One region of the Flavonifractor sp. An9 genome, then DNA from elsewhere that is predicted to be linked to it. Evidence: riboswitches for the same ligand, from Rfam matches in the RefSeq annotation. Region 1 holds a riboswitch; the other holds the start of a gene.
What was found. Region 1 has a riboswitch for thiamine pyrophosphate ahead of B5G40_RS04515 (TenA family protein). Riboswitches for the same ligand answer to the same signal wherever they lie in the genome.
Positions count from the first base shown of each region.

Region 2: linked by a shared signal. The riboswitch ahead of thiD (bifunctional hydroxymethylpyrimidine kinase/phosphomethylpyrimidine kinase) and the one ahead of B5G40_RS04515 (TenA family protein) in region 1 are both predicted to bind thiamine pyrophosphate.

Region 1 is NZ_NFHC01000004.1:101,237-104,645, forward strand. Features, by position in the region: gene thiE (thiamine phosphate synthase) at 1-556, opposite strand, end outside; gene thiD (bifunctional hydroxymethylpyrimidine kinase/phosphomethylpyrimidine kinase) at 569-1,372, opposite strand; gene B5G40_RS04515 (TenA family protein) at 1,369-2,043, opposite strand; TPP riboswitch at 2,109-2,206, opposite strand; TPP riboswitch at 2,265-2,364, opposite strand; gene B5G40_RS04520 (hypothetical protein) at 2,592-3,197, shown strand.
Region 2 is NZ_NFHC01000013.1:10,032-13,440, forward strand. Features, by position in the region: gene serC (3-phosphoserine/phosphohydroxythreonine transaminase) at 1-253, shown strand, start outside; gene B5G40_RS09540 (phosphoglycerate dehydrogenase) at 271-1,440, shown strand; TPP riboswitch at 1,472-1,578, shown strand; gene thiD (bifunctional hydroxymethylpyrimidine kinase/phosphomethylpyrimidine kinase) at 1,692-2,510, shown strand; gene thiW (energy coupling factor transporter S component ThiW) at 2,507-3,019, shown strand; gene thiM (hydroxyethylthiazole kinase) at 3,025-3,409, shown strand, end outside.

The DNA of each region.
Region 1 (3,409 bases):
AAATAGCTGAAACAACGGCCAGTCCATCAATCCCTGCGGTCTTAAAGCAATGGGCATTATCCTTGTTGATACCACCAATTACAACGATTGGCAATGATACGGCTGTACGGATTTCTTTTAATTTCTCCATTGATACAAAATCTGCGTCTGTTTTTGTTCCAGTAGGAAACATCGCACCAACGCCTAAATAATCCGCATCGTCCTGTTGTGCCTTTATCGCCTGTTCAACTGTGGAAACAGAAACGCCTAATAACATATCCTTACCGATCATTTTTCGTACAGCCGCCGCAGGAATATCATGCTGCCCAATATGCACCCCATCCGCCTGAACAGCCATTGCAATATCTACACGGTCATTTATGATAAGGGGAATGTGATAGCTGTCCGTGATCTGCTTGATTTTTATTGCCTGCCAATAAAAATCCAATGAGGACAGTTCCTTTTCTCGGAGCTGAACCATTGTGCAGCCTCCTAATATTGCTTGTTCAACTGCTTCTGCAAGTGTTTGCTTGCCCATAAATCGGCGGTCTGTAACAAGATAAAGGGAATAATCCATTTTCACACCTTCCTATTCTTCCGACAAACCGTGTTGATACAGTTCATAAAAATGGTGTGTGGGGCCACAGCCTTTTCCAATAGCAAGGGAATGTTCAATCGCCATTGTGACATAAGTTTTGGCAGCCTTAACAGCGTCGGGGACGCTTTTCCCTTTTGCAAGTTGAGAGGCGATTGCAGAAGAAAAGGTGCATCCTGTACCGTGAGTATTTTTTGTATCAATACGGGCAGTTTCAAAATGATAGAAATTCCTACCGTCAAATAAGACATCGACAGCGTTTCCAATATGATGCCCGCCCTTAACGACAACTGATTTGCAGCCCATAGAATGTATCTTCCTTGCCGCCGTTTCCATATCGGAAACAGTAGAAATCTGCATATCCGCTATTTTTTCCGCTTCTGGAATGTTGGGGGTAAGTACATCTGCAAGCGGAATAATAGTTTCAATCAAAGTAGATACAGCAGTGGGTTCCATAAGAGGACAGCCATTTTTGGCATACATAACAGGATCGATCACAACATTTTCCGGCTTGTACTGTTTGACTTTTGCTGCAACTGCTTTCATACATTCTGGCGTGGAAAGCATACCAATTTTCACAGCGTCCACCTCAATGTCCTCAAAAACAGCGTCTATCTGTTTTTCAATCATATCCGGGGTAACATTTTGAATATCAATCACTCGGCTTGTGTTTTCTGCAACAACCGAAACAATTACACTCATTCCAAATACCCCATGCGCAGAAAATGTTTTCAAATCAGCCTGAATACCAGCACCACCGCTGCAATCTGATCCGGCAATAGACAACACCTTTTTCATTTTTCGTTTTCCTCCATTTCTTCATTTTTATAAGCCATCATCCAGAAATCCAGCTCCAATAAACTTGCCTTTTCAAAAATATCTGCCAGATTTTTTTGCTTCATTTCCGGGATCTCATTACATTTTTGATCTGCAAAAGCGCACCACTCTCGACAACTATCTGCATACTTTTCATCGGCATAATCCCTAATAAAGTCCCAATATCTTGATTGCCTGCTTTCGGGTTCAGCAGCCAATTTGCGGAAAATATAGCTGTAACTAAGCATACATGGAAGAACAGCCATCAGTATTTCCTCGTTTTTCCCATGTTCCGCAACCTCAAACATAAAATCAATATACCTTTGATTTTCTGGAAGGGGAGCGATCCCTTCTATATCATCGTCAGTCATACCAAATTGCTTCAAATAGTCTAACCGCACTTCGGACTCTGTATCGTTCACAAAGTTCAGCATGGAATAGTAAAGTTGAATTTCTTTTAACGTATCCGCATGAAATATTGCCTTTCCGTATATGCGGGCATAGTTTTTTAGATAAATGCTGTCCTGTATCATATAAACCTTGAATTTTTCAAAAGGCAGCATTCCGTTTTGCATTTCCCGCACAAAAGGGGTTGCTGCACATTGCTCCCAGATGGGAATGTTGTGAGCCAATATGTTTTCCATGAATGTCATTTTCATTTCCTCCTAAGATAAAAAAATAGAGCCTCTAAAAATTAGAAGCTCATTCAGACGCAATACAAGCGTAAGAAATTGCTTCCCTACGCCGGTATTAGCCGACAGGTCAAGAGGTCAGGTCTTACCTTTTTCAACTTGTTCAGTTCCCTCGCAAACACATATCATACATATTCAATTAAAAAGGACATTCCCAAAACAGAGAATGTCCTAAAAATACGATACTGTATTCTTAAGCTCCCTGCGTTGGTATTAGCCAACAGGTTCAAAGGGTCAGGTTTTAACCTTCTCAACTACGAGGTAGTCCCCCTGCTCATAGAATATTATAATTTAGCACATCCAGAAAGTCAAGTTCTCACACTTCCATTCAATAATGAAGCGCCAGACAAATAGTACCAAAATCTCGTATTGGCTTCAATAAGCAGCCTATAGCCAAATACCTTGTCTAAATATGAAACAATAATCTTTTGAAGTAGCATCTACTTTGCAGAAAAAAATAAAAAATGCCCTATTTAATAGGCGGAATACTTAAAAGGAGGTCCACCCCAATGTATAAGCCCCATACCATTGAGCAATACAAGATCCAGCGTTTTCTGGACGAAACCTTTGCGATGGAGCATTTCCTGGTCTCACCGCTGTCCCGCACCTCGCTCTTGCTGGAGGATGAAACCGGCGAGCAACTTGCTTTCGGCTTTTTAGATGACGAAGTGCGTGAGATCCCGCTCCCACCGCCGGCCGCCCCGGAAGAAATCAAAGATTTCATCCGGCGTTTCCGGGCCCTCAATCCCAAACCGCGTCTGCGTACCTTTGAAGATATTACCCGCTGGTGGCTGGACCACCCCAATCCTCTGACCTACCAGCAAGCCCTTGGGCTGTCGGACGAGCTCTACCGCCATTTTCTTTCCCACTCCATGATCGAAGAGGAAGACGCTTATCGTCTGGCTTCTTCCGGTCTTATCAGTGAAGATGATTACCGGGATATTCAGCTCTGGTATCTCAACGGCAACACCGCCGCCCGCTGGCTCGGTCCACTCGGCGTAGATGGGACAGGCAATCTCTATGGCCTGACATTCGGCTACGGGACACCGGCAGCCCGTACACTCAGATTCTATCTGCTGGATGATTACTACCGCTACATGAACCATATATTGTGATTCGCCTTGCTCAAATATCTATATATAGTATTATGCTACTTGACAAATACAAGATATAGTGTTACACTTACTTTGTAATTGATTTTTGTGCGTTCCCCATGTGGGATACAGACTAAGCTTCTGTACCGCAGATTAAAAATCTGCATTGCACACGCAGTCAAGGTTGTATGCTGTATCAAGTGTCAGTGGTATTGCCGCGCCCTTTCGGGGCT
Region 2 (3,409 bases), on a different contig from region 1:
TGTGATCGATAACTCCAAGCTGTTCACCTGCGCTGTGGAGCCTGGCTCCCGGTCCGACATGAACGTGGTGTTCCGCACCGGCAATGACGAGCTGGACGCCAAGTTTGTCAAGGAGAGCGTGGAGGCCGGCTTCACCAACCTGAAGGGTCACCGCTCCGTAGGCGGTATGCGCGCTTCCATTTACAACGCCATGCCCACCGAGGGTGTGGAGAAGCTGTGCGACTTCATCAAGGCCTTTGACAAGAACAACTGACGGGAGGTAATGTCATCATGTTTCGCATCAAAACATTGAATAAAATTTCCCCTGCCGGCCTGTCTGTGCTGGATCAGACCCGCTTCTCCGTCAGCGACGACGTGGAGAATGAGGACGGTATTCTGGTCCGCTCCGCCGATATGCACGAGTATCAGTTCCCCGACTCCCTGCGGGCCATTGCCCGTGCTGGCGCCGGTACCAACAATATCCCCATTGACCGCTGCTCCGAGGCGGGCATCGTGGTGTTCAACACCCCCGGCGCCAACGCCAACGCGGTGAAGGAGCTGGCCCTGTGCGCCCTGTTGCTGGCTTCTCGCAAGATCACCGCCGGTGCTGAGTGGGTCAAGGCCCAGGCTGGTGCCGGAGCCGACGTAGAGAAGGTGGTGGAGAAGGGAAAGAGCCAGTTTGTGGGCCCCGAGATCGCCGGCAAGACCTTAGGCGTCATCGGCCTGGGCGCTATCGGCGTGCAGGTGGCCAACATCGCCACCAAGCTGGGCATGACGGTGTTCGGCTATGATCCCTTCCTCAGCGTGGACGCAGCCCTGTCCCTGTCCCGGATGGTCCACCGTGCCATGGATCTGGAGACCATCTATAAAAACTGCGATTACATCACCCTCCATGTGCCTCAGACCTCTGAGACCAAGGGTATGATCAATGAGGACGCCTTCCATATGATGAAGGGCGGCGTGCGTATTCTCAACCTGGCCCGCGGCGGTCTGGTCAACGACGACGATATGCTGGCGGCTCTGGATTCCGGCAAGGTGGCCGCTTACGTCACCGACTTCCCCAACAACAAGATCCTCCAGGGCAAGAACGTCATTGCCATCCCCCACCTGGGCGCCTCTACCCCAGAGAGCGAGGAGAACTGCGCTGTCATGGCCGCTCAGGAGCTGAAGGATTACCTGGAAAACGGCAACATCAAGAACTCCGTCAATCTGCCTACCCTGGTGCAGGAGTGGAGCGGTGTGGCCCGGCTGTGCATCATTCACCGGAATATCCCCGGCGCCATCGCCAACATCACCGGCCTGCTGTCCCGGGACGGGGTCAACGTGGAGAACATGACCAACAAGTCCAAGAAGGACTATGCCTACACCGTGGTGGATCTGGGCAGCCGCATCAGCGAGGCGGTGGCCGACGAGATCCGCGCCCTGGAGGGCGTGTTCCGCGTCCGGGTGCTCAATCATTAAGGATTGACAAAAAAGGCGAAACAAGTTAAAATCTTGCGTGCAAGGGAGCTTCCGCGAGGAGGCTGAGAGGAGGGGACAGTCCCTCGACCTGACCTGATTTGGGTAATGCCAACGTAGGGACGCAGCACTATTTCCGTGCGGAGTCTCCTCCGTCCGGAGGAGTTTATTTCACGTACAGAGAAGCGGCAGGTCCCAACGGGACCTGCCGCTTTTTTCGTGCCCTTGCCTACTAAGAGAAAGAAGGAACAATCATGAAATGTGTGCTTACCATTGCCGGCAGCGATTCCAGCGGAGGCGCCGGCGTCCAGGCGGATCTCAAAACCATAACCTGCCTGGGGGTGTACGGTATGAGCGCCATCACCGCCCTTACCGCTCAGAATACCACCGGCGTCCGGGATGTGCTGGAGGCAACCCCGGAGTTTGTGGCGGAGCAGTTGGATTGCATTTTTGAGGATATCCGGCCCCAGGCGGTAAAGATCGGCATGGTGTCCTCCGCCCCCATCATCCGGGCTATCGGCGCCAAGCTGCGGCAGTATGGTGCAGAGAATATCGTGGTAGACCCGGTGATGGTATCCACCAGCGGCTCCGCCCTCATGCAGGACAGCGCCCTCACCGCCCTGATGGAGGAGCTTTTCCCTCTGGCAGCCATCATCACGCCCAACATCCCCGAGGCCCAGCGGCTGTGCGGCTTCGCCATTGAGAGCGAGGCGGATATGATGCGGGCCGCTGAGACCATTGGCAAGACCATGCAGGGTGCGGTATTGGTGAAGGGTGGCCACCGGAGCGACAGTGCCGATGATCTGCTGTGGCAGAACGGTCAGGCCCACTGGTTCCGCTCTCCCAGGGTGGACAATCCCAATAACCACGGCTCTGGCTGCACCTTGTCCTCCGCCATCGCCTCCTTCCTGGCCCTGGGTGAGGACCTGCCCGGTGCGGTACAGAAGGCCAAAGCCTACATTACCGCTGCCATGGAGGCCAAGCTGAATCTGGGCCAGGGCAGCGGCCCCCTGTGGCACAACTATGCCGTTCCGGCGGGCGGTGGCTTCCAACAGGGGAGGGGAGAGGCGTGAGACAGCAGACGGCAGTCAAAAAGCTGGCGATCGCCAGCCTGCTTACCGCTGTGGCAGTGGTAGGCAGCCTGGTCTCCTTCCCGGTGCTGGGCTCCCGGTGCTCCCCGGTGCAGCACATGGTCAACATCCTGTGCGCCGTGTTTCTGGGCCCCTGGTATGGTGTGGCGTGTACCTTTGCTGCCAGTTTCCTGCGTAACCTGCTGGGCTTGGGCACCCTGCTGGCCTTCCCCGGCAGCATGGTGGGGGCTCTGGTGTGCGGCCTGACCTATTGGGGCACCCGTAATCTGGGGGCCACCTGTGTGGGCGAGGTCTTTGGCACCGGTATTCTGGGCGGCCTGGCCGCCTGGCCCATTGCCACCCTGATTTTGGGCCAGAGCGTGGCGGTCTACGGCTATATGGGCCCCTTCCTGATTTCCACTGTGGGCGGCTCCATCATTGCCGGGGCAGTACTCTTTGCCCTGAAGCGCTCCGGTGGTCTGGACGTCATGCAGACCCTGGTCAGGCGGTGAGGGGCATGGAACGAATGGATTTTGCCGCCATGCTGGCGGCGGTACGGAAAAAAGCCCCTCTGGTCCAGTGTATCACCAATATCGTCACCGTCAACGACTGCGCCAATATTTTGCTGGCGGCGGGGGCCTCGGCCACCATGGCCCACCACCCTCTGGAGGTGGCGGACGCAGTAGCCGGTGTCCAGACCCTGGTTCTCAACCTGGGGGCCGTGGGGGACCGGGAGGCCATGCTCATCGCCGGAAAAGAGGCCAACCGGCTGGGCGTACCGGTGATCTTCGACCCGGTGGCTGCCGGTTTTACCGGCCTGCGGCGGGAAACCGCCCGCAAATTGCTGGAGGAAGTACAGTTTGCTGTCATCCGGGGCAACGCCTCGGAGATTCGCTCACTTA